Regions from separate parts of the Streptomyces sp. NPDC045701 genome, predicted to be linked through region 1. Evidence: riboswitches for the same ligand, from Rfam matches in the RefSeq annotation. Region 1 holds a riboswitch; the other holds the start of a gene.

The links. Region 1 has a riboswitch for S-adenosylmethionine ahead of thrC (threonine synthase). Riboswitches for the same ligand answer to the same signal wherever they lie in the genome.
Region 2: linked by a shared signal. The riboswitch ahead of AC07DW_RS21810 (aminotransferase class V-fold PLP-dependent enzyme) and the one ahead of thrC (threonine synthase) in region 1 are both predicted to bind S-adenosylmethionine.

Annotation. Positions count from the first base shown of each region.
Region 1 covers NZ_JBWKJV010000020.1:2,490-9,562, forward strand. Annotated here, with positions in the region: gene otsB (trehalose-phosphatase) at 1-1, shown strand, start outside; gene AC07DW_RS20880 (alpha,alpha-trehalose-phosphate synthase (UDP-forming)) at 131-1,573, opposite strand; gene AC07DW_RS20885 (glucosyl-3-phosphoglycerate synthase) at 1,619-2,563, opposite strand; SAM riboswitch class I at 2,696-2,840, shown strand; gene thrC (threonine synthase) at 2,834-4,141, shown strand; gene AC07DW_RS20895 (ubiquitin-like small modifier protein 1) at 4,166-4,444, shown strand; gene AC07DW_RS20900 (cold-shock protein) at 4,884-5,090, shown strand; gene groL (chaperonin GroEL) at 5,401-7,023, shown strand.
Region 2 covers NZ_JBWKJV010000021.1:65,066-72,138, reverse strand. Annotated here, with positions in the region: gene AC07DW_RS21815 (glycerate kinase family protein) at 1-799, shown strand, start outside; gene AC07DW_RS21810 (aminotransferase class V-fold PLP-dependent enzyme) at 796-2,154, opposite strand; SAM riboswitch class IV at 2,320-2,437, opposite strand; gene trpD (anthranilate phosphoribosyltransferase) at 2,647-3,711, opposite strand; gene qcrB (cytochrome bc1 complex cytochrome b subunit) at 3,859-5,490, opposite strand; gene qcrA (cytochrome bc1 complex Rieske iron-sulfur subunit) at 5,487-6,536, opposite strand; gene qcrC (cytochrome bc1 complex diheme cytochrome c subunit) at 6,533-7,073, opposite strand, start outside.

The DNA.
Region 1 (7,073 bases):
GATCGATACCACCCGCGGACGGGTGCGGGTCATACGTGCCTGACCGGCTCCGGGCCCGCCGGACGGGAAGGTGACCCCTCCCGTCCGGCGAGCCCCGCGGGACCGGGGGGCCGGGGGCGGCGGGCGCCGGTCAGGGGCGCAGGGCGGTGAGCTGGTCGAGGAACCAGCGGGCCGGGGGGAGGGACGTGGCGGCGGCGGCCAGGCGCTTGGTGCGGTCCGCGCGCTCGGCGGGCGGCATGGACAGCGCCTCGTGGAGGGCGTCGGCGGTACCGGTCACGTCGTACGGGTTCACCGTGATGGCGTCGTCGCGCAGCTCCTCGTACGCGCCCGCCTCCCGGGACAGCACCAGCGCGCAGCCCGCGTCGGAGACGACGGGGACCTCCTTGGCGACGAGGTTCATGCCGTCCCGGATCGGGTTGACCAGCGCCACGTCCGCCAGCCGGTACGCGGCCAGCGAGCGGGCGAAGTCGTCCTCGACGTGCAGGATCACCGGGGTCCAGCCGTCGCGGCCGTACTCCGCGTTGATCTCGTCCGCGAGGCGGGAGACCTGGGCGGTGTACTCGCGGTAGACGGGCAGGTCCTGGCGGGAGGGGTAGGCGAACGCCAGGTGCACCACGCGCTCGTGCCACTCGGGGTGCTCGGCCAGCAGGTGCCGGTAGGCCAGCAGGCCGCGGACGATGTTCTTGGACAGTTCCGTGCGGTCGACGCGGACGATCGTCCTGCGGTCCGGGCCGATCTGCTCGCGCAGCATCGCCATCCGGTCGTCCACGTCCGGGCGCCGGGACCGTTCGCGGAGGAAGTCGCCGTCCGCGCCGAGGCCGTGCACACCCAGGTGGGTGCGGTGGGCCTGCCCGTGCGACTGGTACCGCACGCTCGGCGACTGGTCCTTCGGCCAGTGCGTCGTCACGTCCATGTCCCGCAGGGACGCCGCGCAGCAGTCCTGGAACGCCTTCAGCCAGCGCCAGGTCAGGAAGCCGAGCCGGTCCGCGCCGAGCATGCCCAGGAGGAGTTCCTCGGCGATGTCGTCGGGGAGCATGGAGAAGTACTCCGGCGGTGCCCACGGCGTGTGCGAGAAGTGCCCGATGCGCAGGTCGGGGCGGAGCTCGCGGAGCATGCCGGGGACGAGGGCCAGGTGGTAGTCCTGGACGATCACGACCGCGCCGTCCGCCGCCTCCTCGGCGAGCGCCTCGGCGAAGGCGCGGTTGTAGAGGCGGTAGGACGCCCACCGGCGGCGGAACTCCGCGTCGAAGACCGGTTCCAGTGGCGTCTGGTACAGCATGTGGTTCACGAACCACAGCACGGAGTTCGCGATGCCGTTGTACGCGTCCGCGTGCACCGCCGCGTCGATGTCGAGCATCTTCACGCCCGGCTCGGCCGCGACGCCCTGCCGCACCGCCTGCCGGTCGCCGTCGCTCAGCGCCGCGCACACCCACAGGGCGCCCGCCTCCGGCCCGATCGCGGACAGTCCCGACACCAGTCCGCCCCCGCCGCGCCGGGCGTCGAACGTCCCGTCCTCACGTGGCACGTAGCTGACGGGACCGCGGTTCGAGGCGACAAGAATCTGGGCTGCCATGGAGACGAACCTAGCCCGTAGCGGAAACGCTCAAACGTACGGCGCTCACGCCACGCGCCGGTGCCGCGCGTACTCGGCCACCTCGGTCATCGGCGGGCGCTCCTCGGTGTCGACGTCATGGGTGCGCGGGACGAAGCCCGCGTCCCCGCGGTCGAACTGCGTCAGCCGCGGCCGCACCAGGTGCCCGCGCGACAGCCGCAGCTGCGCCGTGCGGTAGATCGCCGCCGCCATCCGGCCCAGTGCCCGCTCGTCCTGGTGCCGGTGCTTGCGCACCCCCACGTCCACCTGCGCCAGGGCGTCGAGGCCCACGGTGTGCAGGGCGTCCACCAGCAGGCCGAGCTCCACCCCGTACCCCACCGGGAAGGGGAGCCGTTCCAGCAGCGAGCGGCGCGCCGCGTACTCGCCGCCCAGCGGCTGCACGAATCCGGCCAGCCGCGGCCAGTGCAGGTTCAGCAGCGGCCGCGCCACCAGCTCGGTCACCCGGCCGCCCTGGCCGGGCGAGCCGGCCAGGGGCCGGTCGTACATGGCCTTGACGAACTGGACGGACGGGTCGGTGAGGAGCGGGCCGACGATCCCGGTGACGAAGTCGGCCGAGAAGTCGCGCAGGTCGGCGTCGACGAAGCAGACGATGTCGCCGCTGGTGGCGAGGAGGGAGCGCCACAGGACCTCGCCCTTGCCGGGGAGCGCGGGTATGCGGGGGAGGATGGCGTCCCGGTGCACCACGCGCGCCCCGGCCGCGGCGGCGACCTCCGAGGTCCGGTCGGTGGAGCCCGAGTCGATCACCACGAGTTCGTCGACGAGCGGGACGGGGCCGGACATCAGTTCGCGGCGGACGACGGTGACGATGTCGCCGACCGTCGCCTCCTCGTTCAGCGCCGGCAGGACGACACTGACGGTCGTGCCGTGCTTGGCCGCGAGCAGCCGGTCGAGCGGTCGATCGGCCACGGACCAGGACCGCCGCTCCAGCCAGCGCTCCACCTCTTCCAGCACGTGATCTCCATCTCGCGTATCGGACGACCGTCTCGAGCGTCCAGGGGTTCGGTTACAGTCTTGAACAACGCGGACGACCGTCGTATGTCGGGTCCCCGCGTTGGCTGCACAAGCACCGCCACAATCGAATACCGCTCATCCAGAGGGGCAGAGGGACACGGCCCGTTGAAGCCCCGGCAACCCTCCAGTCGGCACTCGCAACGTCTTGCGCGAGGCCCCGGCTAGGGAAGGTGCCAAATCCGTCTCATGGCGAAGTGCGCCATGAGGAAGATGAGGAGAAAGGGCCTCGCCTCCATGGCTGTACAGACTGTCGCCACCGCCAAGAACGTCGACCTCGGGCCTGCTTCCGCCCTCTCCTGTCGCGAATGCGGCGAGCGTTTCGAGCTCGGTCCCATTTTCGCCTGTGAGCTGTGTTTCGGGCCTCTAGAGATCGCCTACGACCTGCCGGTCGGCGACCCCGAGGCGCTCCGCGAGCGGATCGAGGCCGGACCCGCGAACATCTGGCGGTACGCGCCGCTGCTGCCCGTCCCGGCGGACGTCGCCGGCAAGCCGAACCTGAACCCCGGCTGGACCAAGCTCGTCCAGGCCGACAACCTGGCGCGTGAGCTGGGCGTCGAGCCGGGCAAGCTGTTCGTCAAGGACGACTCGGGCAACCCGACGCACTCCTTCAAGGACCGGGTCGTCGCCCAGGCCCTGGAGGCCGCCCGCGCCTTCGGCTTCACCACCCTGTCCTGCTCCTCCACCGGCAACCTGGCGGGTGCCGTCGGCGCCGCCGCCGCCCGTGCCGGCTTCCGGTCCTGCGTGTTCATCCCGCACGACCTGGAGCAGGGCAAGGTCGTCATGGCCGCCGTCTACGGCGGTGACCTCGTCGGCATCGAGGGCACCTACGACGACGTCAACCGTTTCTGCTCCGAGCTCATCGGCGACCCGCTGGGCGAGGGCTGGGGCTTCGTGAACGTCAACCTGCGGCCGTACTACGCCGAGGGGTCGAAGACCCTCGCGTACGAGATCTGCGAGCAGCTTGGCTGGCGGCTGCCCGACCAGCTGGTGATCCCGATCGCGTCCGGCTCGCAGCTGACGAAGATCGACAAGGGGTTGCAGGAGCTGATCAAGCTGGGTCTGGTCGAGGACAGGCCGTACAAGATCTTCGGTGCCCAGGCGGAGGGCTGCTCCCCGGTGTCGGCGGCCTTCAAGGCCGGCCACGACGTCGTACGCCCCCAGAAGCCGAACACCATCGCCAAGTCGCTCGCCATCGGCAACCCGGCGGACGGCCCGTACGTCCTGGACATCGCCCGCCGCACCGGCGGAGCGGTGGAGGACGTCGACGACGAGCAGGTGGTCGACGCGATCAAGCTGCTGGCCCGTACGGAGGGCATCTTCGCCGAGACGGCGGGTGGTGTCACCGTGGGCGTGACGAGGAAGCTGATCGAGGCGGGCGCCCTGGACCCGTCGCTGACCACCGTCGTGCTCAACACGGGCGACGGCCTGAAGACCCTCGACGCGGTGGCCCCGACCACCGGCCCGACCGCGACCATCCGCCCGAGCCTGGACGCGTTCCGCGCCGCCGGCCTCGCCTGAACGACTGAAAGGCAGCACCACGACATGAGCGTCAACGTCCGCATCCCCACCATCCTCCGCACGTACACGGGCGGCCAGGCCGAGGTCACGGCGGAGGGCGCGACCCTCTCCGAGGTCATCGAGTCGCTGGAGAAGAACCACCCGGGCATCGCCGCCCGCGTCCTGGACGACCAGGGCAAGCTGCGCCGCTTCGTGAACGTGTACGTCAACGACGACGACGTGCGTTTCGAGGACGGTCTGGGGACCGCCACGCCCGACGGCGCGGGCGTGTCGATCATCCCGGCCGTGGCGGGCGGCTGCTGACGTACCCGGCGCGACGGACGTTGCCCCCTCCGCGAGAGAAGCGGAGGGGGCAATTCTGCATGGTTGAGCGCGGTAGAGTTGGGGAAGTCCCCGCCGCCGCCTGTGCCGGACGCATATGAAATAGTGCGCGGCCGCGACGAGATGCAGTCAATGTACCCCCGCGAGTTGTGTCATTTGCGCCCTTTGCCGGGCCCGACTTGCCCGGGATTCTGGCCCCTTCGGCCACATTTTCCGTTCACCCGTGCTCGGAATTCTCGTCCGATTGACCTGTTGCAGACGGCAGTTGGGCAGATACATTCAGCGGCGGTCGACGCGTTCCGGCGCACGCCCGCTGGGGCATCTCCAGGCTCCCAGGGCCTGGGAACTGTCTGCGGGTGAGGTCTGACCCGGGTCCGCGAAGTGCGGTCCTGTGCAAGGGCCAGTAATAGGGGAGTTAGGCATGGCTCAGGGCACCGTCAAGTGGTTCAACGCGGAGAAGGGGTACGGCTTCATCGCGGTCGACGGTGGTGCGGATGTTTTCGTCCACTACAGCGCGATCCAGATGGACGGCTACCGCACCCTTGAAGAAGGTCAGCGAGTGGAGTTCGAGATCTCGCAGGGCCAGAAGGGTCCGCAGGCGGACATGGTCAAGCTCGCCGCCGGCTGAGAGCCGCGTCGCGATCGACCGACCATCGACTGTCGACATCGCAAGTGCCGAGGGGCTCGCGTTCCAGGGGACGCGGGCCCCTCGCGCGCGTCCGGACGCCGCCCCGGATCCATGGGGGGCGCTTGCACTCGCATGGGTCGAGTGCTAATCATTGGCGTTAGCACTCTGAAGGTGAGAGTGACAACGAAGGACCGGGTCGGCGAGGTCCGCAGGCCAGTGGGGCAAGGAACCACTTCAGGCAGGCAGACCGTCCGTCGCGGGCGCCAGCGCGGTCCGGAGCATCCACCCCAGTCCGGGAGGACCACTTCACATGGCCAAGATCATCGCGTTCGACGAGGAGGCACGGCGCGGCCTCGAGCGCGGCATGAACCAGCTCGCCGACGCCGTCAAGGTGACCCTGGGCCCCAAGGGTCGCAACGTCGTCCTCGAGAAGAAGTGGGGCGCCCCCACGATCACCAACGATGGTGTATCCATCGCCAAGGAGATCGAGCTCGAGGACCCGTACGAGAAGATCGGCGCCGAGCTGGTCAAGGAAGTCGCCAAGAAGACGGACGACGTCGCCGGTGACGGTACGACCACCGCCACCGTCCTCGCCCAGGCGCTCGTCCGCGAGGGTCTGCGCAACGTCGCCGCCGGCGCCAACCCGATGGCCCTCAAGCGCGGCATCGAGACCGCCGTCGAGGCCGTCTCCGGCGCGCTGCTGGAGCAGGCGAAGGATGTCGAGACCAAGGAGCAGATCGCTTCCACGGCCTCCATCTCCGCCGCCGACACCCAGATCGGCGAGCTCATCGCCGAGGCGATGGACAAGGTCGGCAAGGAAGGCGTCATCACCGTCGAGGAGTCCCAGACCTTCGGTCTGGAGCTGGAGCTCACCGAGGGTATGCGCTTCGACAAGGGCTACATCTCGGCGTACTTCGCCACCGACATGGAGCGTATGGAGGCGTCGCTCGACGACCCGTACATCCTGATCGTCAACTCCAAGATCTCCTCGGTGAAGGACCTGCTCCCGCTGCTGGAGAAGGTCATGCAGTCCGGCAAGCCGCTGCTGATCATCGCCGAGGACGTCGAGGGCGAGGCCCTGTCGACCCTGGTCGTCAACAAGATCCGTGGCACCTTCAAGTCCGTCGCCGTCAAGGCCCCGGGCTTCGGCGACCGCCGCAAGGCCATGCTGAACGACATCGCCATCCTCACCGGTGGCCAGGTCATCTCCGAGGAGGTCGGCCTCAAGCTCGAGAACGCCGGCCTGGACCTGCTGGGCCGCGCCCGCAAGGTCGTCATCACCAAGGACGAGACCACGATCGTCGACGGTGCCGGTGAGAGCGACCAGGTCGCGGGTCGCGTCAACCAGATCCGTGCCGAGATCGAGAACTCCGACTCGGACTACGACCGCGAGAAGCTCCAGGAGCGCCTGGCGAAGCTGGCCGGCGGCGTGGCCGTCATCAAGGCCGGTGCCGCCACCGAGGTCGAGCTCAAGGAGCGCAAGCACCGCATCGAGGACGCGGTGCGCAACGCCAAGGCCGCCGTCGAGGAGGGCATCGTCGCCGGTGGTGGCGTGGCCCTGCTCCAGGCGTCCAGCGTCTTCGAGAAGCTGGAGCTCGAGGGTGACGAGGCGACCGGTGCCAACATCGTGCGCCTGGCGCTCGAGGCCCCGCTGAAGCAGATCGCCGTCAACGGTGGTCTCGAGGGTGGCGTCATCGTCGAGAAGGTGCGCAACCTGCCCGTCGGACACGGCCTGAACGCCGCGACCGGCGAGTACGTCGACATGATCGCCGAGGGCATCATCGACCCCGCCAAGGTGACCCGTTCCGCTCTGCAGAACGCGGCCTCCATCGCGGCGCTGTTCCTCACCACCGAGGCCGTCATCGCCGACAAGCCGGAGAAGGCCGCGGCCGGTGCTCCGGGCGGCATGCCGGGCGGTGACATGGACTTCTGATCCTCACGGATCGGACGCAGTCCGCTCGTTCCGAGGGCGGTACCCCCACT
Region 2 (7,073 bases), on a different contig from region 1:
GTCCGGCGCCGAACTCCCCCACGGCGGCTCGGCGCTGACCCGGCTCGCGGTCGTCGACCCGCGCGGGCTCGACCCGCGGCTGGTGGACACCGAGCTGCTGGTGGCGTGCAACCCGTACAACGTGCTGTGCGGCGAGCGGGGGGTCGCCCGGGTCTTCGGCCCGCAGAAGGGCGCCACCCCGGCACGGTGCGAGGAGCTGTCGGCCGCCCTGGAGCACTGGGCGGCCGCGCTGACGGCGGCGTGCGCCCCCGGCGTCGACCTGCGGTGCGCCCCCGGCACCGGGGCGTCGGGCGGGCTGGGCGCGGGGCTCGCGGCGGTGGGGGGCCGGCTGCTCCCGCGCTTCGAGGTGCTCCTCGACGGGCTGGACCTGGGCGCCCGGCTGGGCCTCGCCGACCTGGTGGTGACCGGCGAGGGCGCGCTGGACGCCCAGACCGTGCGGGGCAAGGTGCCGGGCGAGGTGGCGCGGCGTGCCCGGGAGGCGGGGGTACCGGTCCTGGCGCTGGCGGGCACGCTGGGCGTGGGCGCCGGGGAGGCGGGGCTCGACGCCTACGAGTCGATCGCGGCCGGCCCGCTGCCGCTGCCGGAGGCGCTGGACCGGGCCGCCGAGCTGCTCGCGGACGCCGCCGAACGGGCGCTGCGCACGGTCCTGGTGGGCACCCGGCTCAGGGCCCCTCGCCGGGTCCCGGCCGGGCTCGCCGACCCGGCGGGGTCAGGACACGCCCCGGGCCGTGTCCGCGACGTCCCGCCCGGCCCGCGACGCCCGGCGGGCGGACGCCGATACGTTCCGGACACTCCCTAGCCTCGGTCGGGCACGCAACGCCCGTCCTCCGTACGGTAGTTCCAGCGAGCCCCGTCCCGGACGAGTTCCTTCACGGCCCGGACGAACCGGTCGACGTGCTCGTCCGGCGTCCCCGCCCCGAAGCTGACGCGGATGGCGTTCAGCGAGGTGGCCCCGCCGTCCGGGGCGCCGCACTCGCCGACGTCCTGCGGGTCGCCGCCCAGCAGGGTGCGCACCAGCGGGTGGGCGCAGAACAGTCCGTCCCGGACACCGATGCCGTACTCGGCCGAGAGGGCCGCCGCGAAGTGCGAGCTGTTCCAGCCCCGTACGACGAAGGAGATGACGCCCACCCGGGGCGCGTCTTCGCCGAACAGCGACAGCACCTTCACCTCCGGCACCTCGGCGAGCCCCGCGCGCACCTTGCCGATCAGGTACTGCTCGCGGGCCACCAGGTCGTCGAACCCGGCCTCGGTGAGCGCCTTGCAGGCGGACGCGACGGCGTAGACGCCGATGACGTTGGGGGAACCGGCCTCGTGGCGGGCCGGGGTGGTGTGCCACTCGACGTCCACCCCGCCGTCGGCGCGCCGGGCGACCTTGCGGGAGGCGCCGCCGCCGGCCAGGTACGGGTCGGCGTCCCGCAGCCAGTCGGCCCGTCCCGCGAGGACGCCGGAGCCGAACGGGGCGTACAGCTTGTGCCCGGAGAACGCCACCCAGTCGACGTCCAGGTCCCGCACCGAGACCGGGTGGTGGGGTGCCAGCTGCGCGGCGTCCAGGACGATGCGGGCGCCGTGGGCGTGGGCGGCGGCGGCCAGCTCGCGTACCGGCCACAACTCACCGGTCACGTTCGACGCACCGGTCACGCAGACCAGCGCCGGCCCGTGGGGGTCCCGGTCCGCCAGCGCCCGCTCCAGCGTCCGGACCGCCTCTTCCGGCGTCCGGGGCGCGTCGAGGTACGTGACCGTCGCGTCCTTCCACGGCAGCAGCGAGGCGTGGTGCTCGGTCTCGAAGACGAAGACCTGGCAGCCGGCGGGCAGCGCGGCGGCCAGCAGGTTCAGCGAGTCGGTGGTCGACCGGGTGAAGACGACCTGGTCGCCCTCCCGGCAGTCGAGGAACTCCGCCACCGCGGCGCGGCTGTTCTCGAACAGGTCGGTCGACAGCTGCGACAGGTACCCGGCACCCCGGTGCACGCTGCCGTAGTACGGCGCGTACGCGGCCACGTCGTCCCACACCCGCTGGAGGGCCGGCGCGCTGGCGGCGTAGTCGAGCGCGGCGTAGGTGACCTCGCCCCCGGTGACGAGCGGCACGGTGACATCCCGCCCCAGAACGGGCAGCGGGGCACAAACGGACTGGTCGGCGGCAAGGGTGGAGACAGACATGGCGAACTCCCGTACAGGGCAGGCGAACTCGTCGCGTCGGCGCACGAGGGTGCGGCGCGGCGAGAGGAGAAGAAGGGGGTACCGAAGAAGGGGCTGATACGCCCTATCGCATTCGCTTGCTCACGAGACTGCTCCCTTGAGGACCAGGACCCCAGGGTGTGCAGGGGTCCGCGCTTGCCACAGACTTCGCCGCCTGCGGCCTGGTCTTCACCCGGGGCACCCCGCCACGGACGGAGGGTTGCCGGACAGCGGGCCGGGGCCGTAGTCGCTGTCACTCATGACCTGCCGAGAAGTTAAACCACGTGATCGCCCGCACGCAAGCCGTGTCCGGATCCCGGGACACCGGCCCTCGGCCGGACGACGACCGGCACGGACCCCGCGGGGCCGCCGCCGCGGGGTACGGGCGGCGCCCGGCGGGCCCCGCCCGTACGCCCGACACCACCGGCCCGGTGCGGGCCGTCGTCCACGACCGTCACGGGCCCGGAGGGGCCGTCACGCGTTGCTGGCGGCCACCCAGCGGTCCAGCGCCGCCCGCGCAGCACCGGAGTCGATCGCCTCGGCCGCGCGGGTGATGCCCGCCCCGATCCGCTCGGTCAGCGGGGCGTCGGACGGCTCCAGCGCGACCAGGGCCGCCGCCGCGTTCAGCAGCACCGCGTCCCGCACGGGCCCGGTCTCCCCGGCCAGTATCCGCCGGGCCACGTCGGCGTTGTACGAGGCGTCCGCGCCGCGCAGCGCCTCCACGGGCACGAGGCCGATGCCGACGTCCCGCGGGTCGAACGTCTCCTCGCGCACCGCGCCGTCGCGGACTACCCACACCTTCGAAGTGGCGGTGGTGGTCAGCTCGTCCAGCCCGTCGTCACCGCGGAACACCAGCGCGGAGGAGCCGCGCTCGGCGAGCACACCGGCCATGATGGGGGCCATCCGGGCGTCGGCGACACCGGTCGCCTGGGCCTTGACCCGCGCCGGGTTGGTGAGCGGGCCGAGGAAGTTGAACGTGGTCCGGATGCCGAGCTCCTTGCGGGCCGCCGCCACGTACCGCAGCGCCGGGTGGAACCGCACGGCGAAGCAGAACGTGATGCCGGCCTCCTCGGCGACCTCGGCGACCCGCCGGGGCGTCAGGTCCAGGTTGACACCCAGCTTCTCCAGCACGTCGGAGGACCCGGAGGCGGAGGAGGCGGCGCGGTTGCCGTGCTTGACGACCTTGGCGCCGGTACCGGCGACGACGATCGCGGACATGGTGGAGATGTTGACGGTCCTGGCGCCGTCGCCGCCGGTGCCGACGAGGTCCACGGCCGGGCCGGGCACCTCGATCACGTTCGCGTGCGCGTACATGGCGCGGACCAGGCCGGTGATCTCCTCGACGGTCTCGCCCTTCGCGCGCAGGGCGACCGCGAACCCGGCGATCTGGGCGTCGGTGGCCTCACCGCGCATGATCCGGTCCATCGCCCACGCCGTGTCGTCGGCGCTCCGGTCGCGCCCCTCCAGCAGGGCGTTCAGGACGTCGGGCCACGAGCGGCCCGCCGCGATGTCTCCTCCAGCGGGGTGCACAGCGCTCATGGTCGCTCCTGGTGTCTTCGTACCGGGGTGTACGGGGCGTACAGGGATGACCACCACCCTATCCATCCCCGGGCACGGCAAAGAGCCCCGTCCAGCGAATGGACGGGGCTCGATGCTGTGGCGACCTGGGGCCGGGACGTCAGGTGATCAGTGGTGGCCGTGGCCGCTGGTGATCTCCTTGTACTCCTCGACGGAGGGCTTGGGGATCTGGTTCCCCTCGCCGTAGTAGCCCTTGCTGAGCTTCGCCCGGAGCTTCTGCGAACGGGACGGCTTGCGCTCGACACCGTTCTCGTCGACCGACGGGCCGATCTCGGCCGGCGTGTACTGCTCGTGCGCGGTGAGCGCGTGCAGCTGGGCCTGGCTGAGCGGCTCGTGGATCTCGACGAACTCACCGTGCGGCAGGCGCTTGATGATGCCGGACTCGCGTCCGTGCAGCACCTTGTCCTTGTCGCGCCGCTGGAGACCGAGGCAGATCCGCTTGGTGACGATGAACGCGATGACCGGGCCGAGGAAGAAGAAGATCCGCACGAACCAGGTGATGGCGTTGATCGACAGGTGGAAGTGGGTGGCGAAGATGTCGTTGCCACCACCGACCAGCATGATCATGTACGCGGTGACCCAGGCGACACCCAGAGCGGTCCGGGTCGGCGCGTTGCGCGGCCGGTCCAGCAGGTGGTGCTCCCGCTTGTCGCCGGTGATCCACGACTCGATGAACGGGTAGAGCGCGATCGCGGCCAGCATGACACCGAAGACCACCAGCGGGATGAGCACGCCCAGCACGAGCGTGTGACCCCAGAGGCGGATCTCCCAGCCCGGCATCACTCGGACGAGGCCCTCGGCGAAGCCCATGTACCAGTCGGGCTGGGCGCCGGTGGACACCTGGTCCGGGCGGTACGGGCCCATGGTCCAGATCGGGTTGATCGTGAACAGGGCGGAGATGACCGCGATGACACCGAAGACCAGGAAGAAGAAGCCTCCGGCCTTGGCCATGTAGACCGGCAGCAGCGGCATGCCGACGACGTTCTTGTTCGTCCGGCCGGGGCCGGGGAACTGGGTGTGCTTGTGGTAGAAGACCAGGATCAGGTGCGCCACCACGAGGCCGAGCATGATGCCCGGCAGCAGCAGGATGTGGATCGAGTAGAACCGGGCGATGATGTCGTGGCCCGGGAACTCGCCGCCGAACAGGAACATCGAGATGTACGTGCCGACGATCGGCATGGACAGGATCGCGCCCTGCGTGAAGCGGACACCGGTGCCGGAGAGCAGGTCGTCCGGGAGCGAGTAACCGGTGAAACCGGTGAACATGCCCAGGACGAACAGCAGGAAGCCGAACAGCCAGTTGATCTCACGCGGCTTGCGGAACGCGCCGGTGAAGAAGACGCGCATCATGTGCACGAACATGCCGGCGAGGAAGACCACGGCGGCCCAGTGGTGGATCTGCCGGATGAGCAGGCCACCGCGGACGTCGAAGCTGATGTCCAGGGTCGAGGCGTACGCCTCGGTCATCCGGATGCCGTGCATCGGGACGTACGAGCCGTGGTACTCGATCTCGTTCATGCTCGGGTGGAAGAACAGCGTCAGATACACACCCGTGAGGATGATGATCAGGAAGCTGTAGAGGCAGATCTCACCGAGCATGAAGGACCAGTGGTCCGGGAAGATCTTCCGCATGTTGGCCTTGGCCAGGCTGTAGATGCCCAGCCGGCCGTCGGCCCAGTCGGCTACCCGCTCGCCGGCGGGCGCCTTGCGCTTGGCGTCGCTTGCGGTCGTGGTGCTCATCCGCGCTCCCAGAATGCAGGGCCGACGGGCTCGTCGAAGTCGCCGAGCGCCTCGAGGAAGCCCTTGTCGTTCACACCGATCCGCAGCTGCGGAAGGGGATGACCGGCGGGGCCGAAGATGACGCGGGCGCCGTCGGAGAGGTCGAAGGTGGACTGGTGGCACGGGCAGAGGACGTGGTGGGTCTGCTGCTCGTACAGGGAGATCGGGCAGCCCACGTGGGTGCAGATCTTGGAGAAGGCGACGATGCCCTCGTGCGACCACTCCAGCTCGCGCTTGTCCTTGATGTCCTCCGGCTGGATCCGGACGATCATCAGGGCATCCTTGGCGATCTTGTTGCTGAAGTCGTGGTCGTCCTCCTCCAGGCCCTGGGGCTTGGCGAAGGTCAGGGAGCCCACCGCGACGTCCTCGGGACGCAGCGGCTCGTTGGTGTTCATGTTGATGAGCTGCTTGCCCTTGGCCCATCCGGTGTGGAAGAGCTTCTTCTCGGGCAGCGGACCCAGCTCGCGGAGCAGGACCACACCGGAGAGCGGCACCATGGCCAGGGCGCCGAACATGGTGTTGCGGATCAGCGGGCGGCGGCCGATGGCCGACTCGCGCGCGCCGTCCGCGAAGTCCGACATGACCTTCGCCTTGACGTCGGGCGTCGCCTCGATGGCGTGCCGGTCGTCGGCGACCTCCTCGTCGGACATCAGCGTGCGGGCCCAGTGGACCGCGCCGGCGCCGATGCAGAAGAGGGCGAGGCCGAGCGTCAGACCGAGCGACAGGTTGGTCGCGCTGACGTGACCCAGCGGCCAGACGTAGACGATCTTGTCGACCGGGAAGATCACGAACGACGCGATGAAGCCGATCGTGGCCAGCATCGACAGCGTGAACAGCAGGGCGACCGTGCGCTCGGACCGCTTGGCGGCCCGCTCGTCGATGTCCTGGATACGCGGCCGGTGGGGCGGCAGCCCCGGGTCGGCGAACGGGTTCTCGGCTACCGCCGTACCGTGCGCGGTGTCCTGCTCGCTCGGCAGGCTCTCCTTGGGAATCTCTTGGCTACTCATGACTTCTTGGCCTTAGCGGTGTGGGCCGCGACCCAGACGGCGACGGCGATCAGCGAACCCAGACCGAAGATCCACCCGAACAGACCCTCGCTGACGGGGCCGACGCCGCCCAGCGCGAAGCCGCCGGGGGTCGCGGTCCGGTCGTCGTTGACGGTCCGGATGTACGCGATGATGTCCTTCTTCTCCTGCTCCGGCATGGTCGTGTCGGGGAAGGAGGGCATGTTCTGCGGGCCGGTCTGCATGGCCTCGTAGATGTGCTTCGGGCTCACGTCGTTCAGCGGCGGGGCGTACTTGCCGTGCGTCAGGGCACCGCCCGCACCGGTGAAGTTGTGGCACTGGGCGCAGTTGGTGCGGAACAGGTCACCACCACGGGCGATGTCCGCGCCTTCCGGGCTGGACTGCTTCTCGGTCGGCGTGATCGGACCGGCGCCCAGGGACGCGATGTACGCGGCGAGCTGGTCGATCTCGGCCTGCGAGTAGATGACCTTCTTCTCCGGCACCTGGGCGCCGGGCTGCTGCGCCGGCATACGGCCGGTG